DNA from 2 places in the Advenella sp. RU8 genome. Region 2 is predicted to be linked to the other one. Evidence: predicted binding sites of a transcription regulator. Region 2 holds the regulator's gene; the other holds the start of a gene.
What was found. Region 2 encodes sigma-54, which starts transcription at its own class of promoters, with help from an activator protein. Its sites were predicted from a motif close to TGGCANGNAANCTGCTTT; they were not measured.
Positions count from the first base shown of each region.

Region 1: the regulator sigma-54 is predicted to act here: its motif matches at 1,243-1,260, upstream of glnA (type I glutamate--ammonia ligase).

Region 1 is NZ_JBLWIS010000002.1:433,431-435,843, reverse strand. Features, by position in the region: gene hemW (radical SAM family heme chaperone HemW) at 1-1,124, shown strand, start outside; gene glnA (type I glutamate--ammonia ligase) at 1,314-2,413, shown strand, end outside.
Region 2 is NZ_JBLWIS010000013.1:23,263-25,675, reverse strand. Features, by position in the region: gene bfr (bacterioferritin) at 1-298, opposite strand, end outside; gene ACM5Q9_RS13275 ((2Fe-2S)-binding protein) at 484-729, opposite strand; gene rpoN (RNA polymerase factor sigma-54) at 798-2,189, opposite strand; gene ACM5Q9_RS13265 (hypothetical protein) at 2,276-2,413, shown strand, end outside.

The DNA of each region.
Region 1 (2,413 bases), on a different contig from region 2:
CTTTGTACATTCATGTGCCTTGGTGTGTAAAAAAATGCCCGTATTGCGACTTCAATTCGCATGCGCAAAAGGGCGAGTTACCAGAAGAGCGCTATCTGGATGCCCTGTCTGCCGATCTTGAACAAACCCTGCCGCTTATATGGGGGCGGCAAATTCATACGGTGTTTATTGGCGGTGGCACGCCCAGCCTGCTTTCCGCACAAGCGGTAGAGCGCATGATGGCCATGCTGCGTAATTATTTAAATCTCTGGCCAGACACCGAAGTCACCCTGGAAGCCAATCCCGGCACGGCAGAGGCGACACGCTTCAAGCATTATGCCGAATCTGGCATTAATCGGATTTCACTTGGCATACAAAGTTTTGACGATACAGCGTTGGGAGTATTGGGACGTATTCATGATAGCCGCCAGGCCATAGAAGCGATTGAAATGGCGCAAAAGGCTGTCAGCCGCGTTAACCTGGATCTTATGTATGCCTTGCCGGGCCAAACCCTGGCGTCTTGTCGAAAAGATCTTGAGACCGCCCTGTCTTTTGGTACCGATCACTTGTCTTTGTACCATCTCACGATGGAACCCAATACGGTTTTTGCCAAATATCCGCCTTCGGGCTTGCCCGATGACGATGCCAGCGCGGCCTTGCAGGACATGTTAATCGAACTGACTGCCGCACAGGGGTTTGAACAGTATGAGGTATCCGCTTATGCCCGTCCAGGGGCAAGGGCTAAGCATAATGTAAATTATTGGGAGTTTGGCGATTACATTGGGATTGGCCCCGGTGCGCACGGCAAGCTTAGTTTTCATGACCGCATTGTACGCACTGCCAAAGTGCGTAACCCCGATTCCTGGATGGAAAAAGCCTTGCTGCGTGATGGTTCCCATTTGGCTGAAGAACGTCAGCTGGATAGCGCTGAATTGCCTTTCGAGTTTATGCTGAATGCATTGCGCCTTAAAGATGGGGTGCCGGTGTCGTATTACGAAGAACGCACCAGCCTGTCCCTGGCGGGTATTAGCCGTCAACTCGAGGCAGCGCTTCAAAAAGGCCTGCTGGATGCCGACCCCATGCGTATCAAGGCTTCACCGCTTGGCTGGCGTTTCCTGAACGATTTGCAAGGGATGTTTCTATAATGCACCAGCATGAGGCATCCTGTTTCATTTGCACCAATGTGGTGCAAAAATTTTCTGTATTTATGCATCAAGATGCTGCGATAATGATGTAAATCGCTCATTAGTGTGCATAAATAATTGGCACGATTATTGCTTTATTTGTATTGAACGGCCTGATTGGCTTGCAATTACGCTTTCCCTGGAGAAAACATGACAACCCCACAAGATATCCTGAAATTGATGAGTGAACGTGAAATCACTTTTGTGGATTTCCGCTTTACCGATACGCTTGGTAAAGAGCATCATATGACTGTTCCTTCCAAAATGGTTGATGAAGACAAGTTTGAGTCTGGCCAGGCTTTTGACGGGTCCTCTATTGCCGGCTGGAAAGGTATCGAGGCATCGGATATGCTGTTGATCCCTGACGCAAACTCGGCCCGTATTGACCCGTTTCGCGAAGAACCAACCCTTATCCTGACTTGTGATGTGGTTGAGCCTTCCGATCTCAAGGGATATGACCGTGACCCTCGTTCTTTGGCCAAACGCGCTGAAGCTTACCTGAAAGCCAGTGGCCTGGGTGATACTGCTTATTTTGGCCCCGAGCCCGAATTCTTTGTATTTGATGGCATTACCTGGTCTGATGACATGTCCGGTTGCTCGTATAAAATCAAATCCGATGAAGCTTACTGGTCTCGCAGTGAAGAGTCCGAGCAGGGCAATCATGGCCATCGCCCACGTGTCAAGGGCGGTTATGTCCCTGTTTCACCCGTGGATTCTTTTGCGGATATGCGTTCTGAAATGTGCCTTTTGCTTGAGCAGCAGGGCGTACCGGTAGAAATCCATCACCATGAAGTGGCCGGTGCCGGCCAGCTGGAGATTGGTACCAAATTCAGCACCCTGGTAGAGCGTGCCGACTGGAACCAGATCATGAAATACACTATCCATAACGTTGCCCACGTTTATGGTAAAACAGCCACCTTCATGCCAAAACCTGTGGTGGGTGATAACGGCTCAGGCATGCACGTTCACCAGTCTATCTGGAAAGATGGCCAAAACCTGTTTGCCGGTAACGGTTATGCAGGCTTGTCTGAATTTGCCCTGTACTATATTGGCGGTATCATCAAGCATGCCCGTGCCCTGAATGCGATTACCAATCCTGGCACCAACTCTTACAAACGCCTTGTGCCTCATTATGAAGCACCGGTAAAACTGGCTTATTCCGCACGCAACCGTTCTGCTTCCATTCGTATTCCTTATGTCGGGAATCCAAAAGCGCGTCGTGTAGAAGCCCGTTTCCCCGATCCTCTGGC
Region 2 (2,413 bases):
TTCCATGAGCTGTTACTTCCAGGTGCAAGTCACAGGACAGTATTTCCGGCACATCTTCGCCAATACGCAACTTGTGCAAATCCTGCAAATTGGGTAATCCCTCAAGCAGGAAAATACGTTCTATCAAGGCATCGGCATGCTTCATTTCTTCGATGGACTCTTCATATTCATGCTTGCCCAAAGCATTGAAGCCCCAATTTTTCAACATGCGCGCATGAAGGAAGTATTGGTTAATTGCCGTTAATTCATTGGTCAATTGCTTGTTCAGGTATTTAAGAACCTCTTTATCGCCTTTCATAGCCCTTCCTTTTTCAAGTTCATTCAATCAGGAGCCAAGCATACAATGGCGACACCTAGCCCTAAGCCCTGATTATATAATGGATGCGCCTGTCAAACCGGTTGGCTGAACAGAAAAAGCACAAAGCCACTACCACATGCCGCAGGGGGTGGTTAGGCGAAAAAACCGTCAGAGCACCCTATACGCTACGACTGCCAGAGCACAGTGGACACAAGCGCTTTACGGCCATGACGTTCACTGACGAACTCTTGGGCAACTGCCGCGTTAGAGGATGAACCTTGCGGAAGATATTCGCTGGCAGTTTGTGCACAGCAACCACAGCACGACGCAACACCTAATTGAGACTGCAAGTCTCCTAGTGTGGACGCGCCGTTATTGACTGCCTCAATAACGGATTTTTCTGTGATGGCATTACAAATACAAATATACATGCGAATCATTATCATCTATTTTTATTTTTTTCGCAATACTTTTAGACCAGATTTTGTTTAACTAGTTGTTAACCCTTAAGAAAAGCCTGAGCTTTTCTTCTGGAAGCAGGAGGAATACCAACGGCTTCCCGGTATTTGGCCACGGTCCTGCGGGCAATCACCAAGCCATCGGCAGTCAGCAAATCACATAATTTACTGTCCGACAAAGGTTTTTTGGCATCCTCGGCGTCTACCAGCGCCTTGATTTTCAATTGAATCGACTTGGCCGAGGTATGCTCTCCCGACTCGGTAGCGACACCCGAACCAAAAAAATGCTTCAGCTCAAATACCCCGTGCGGCGTGGCGATAAACTTTTGCGTGGTGGCCCGGGATACGGTTGACTCATGAATATCCAGCTCCTGTGCCACCTCTCTTAAAGTCAAGGGCTGTATGGCAGACATGCCCTCCTCTAGAAATGCCATTTGGTACTTCATGACCACTTTAGAGACTTCCAGAATGGTGCTGAAACGATGATTGATCTGTTTTAAAAAGCCTTTTGCCTGGCTTAATTGCTCATTCAAACTGGTATCATCTTTTTTACCCAGAGTCCGGATCATGCTTTCATATTCAGCATTTATCCGCACCTTGGGCAAAATACCCTGATTAAGCGATAACACCCACTCATGATTTATTTTACGCACCAGGACATCAGGAACGGCATAATCGGCAGCCGGTGTGCTCCAGGCTTTGCCAGGGCGCGGATCAAGGCTTTGTATCAGGCAATGAGCCTGGCGAATCAAACCAATATCCGCCCTGGTTATATTTTGCAGGGTAGCCATATCGGCTGCCCCCAAGGCATCAAGGGCATTAGCACAAATCGTTCTGGCACAGGCCAACACCGCCTGCTCGGGTTCAGGACTTAATTCACGTGACAACTGCAATAACAGGCATTCGGACAGGCTGCGTGCGGCAATACCCGGTGGATCAAACGACTGCAGCAAACGAAGCGCAACCGTCAGCTCTTCTACCGTTACTTCATGCTCCGCTTCAAAAAAACCGGCCACCTCTTCCAGCGAAGTCAGCAAATAACCGTTTTCATCCAGCTCATCAATCAAGACGTCTACCAGGAGCATATCGCGTTCTAACGCATGGGTCGTGCCTAACTGGCTACGCAAATATTCTTCCAGGCTGACGCTGGTTGCGGTTTCAGGATAGAAATCATCGTCTTCGGAATTGGCCGACGCAGGTTTGTGTTGATCCCAATCGTGTTGTAAAACCTCCGCATAAGACATCTCGGCATTTGGTGTTTCAGATGATATCTGGTTATCATCTACTAACTCCAGCATCGGATTGTCCTGAATGGCGCGCATCAGCTCAACCTGGAAATCCAGACCGGAAAACTGCAGTAATCGCAATGATTGCTGCAACTGAGGGGTCATGACCAATTGCTGACCTGTTTTTAACTCTAACGCCTGACGCATATTAAAAATTCTTTATGAAACAAAAAAAACCAGCGGCCTATAAAAATGATACCGCAGTACTCAGCAAAACGCTGCTAGCACTTGCAATGCCACGACTTGTTTTACGTGGTGCTGTCATCACCCTTTCTATACTTGTCTGGGTATTCCTTGCCCGTGAAATCATTGATTTTGGAAAAAAACAGGACTATGCCGGACTGGAAGCCTTCAGCACCCAGTTGGTCACC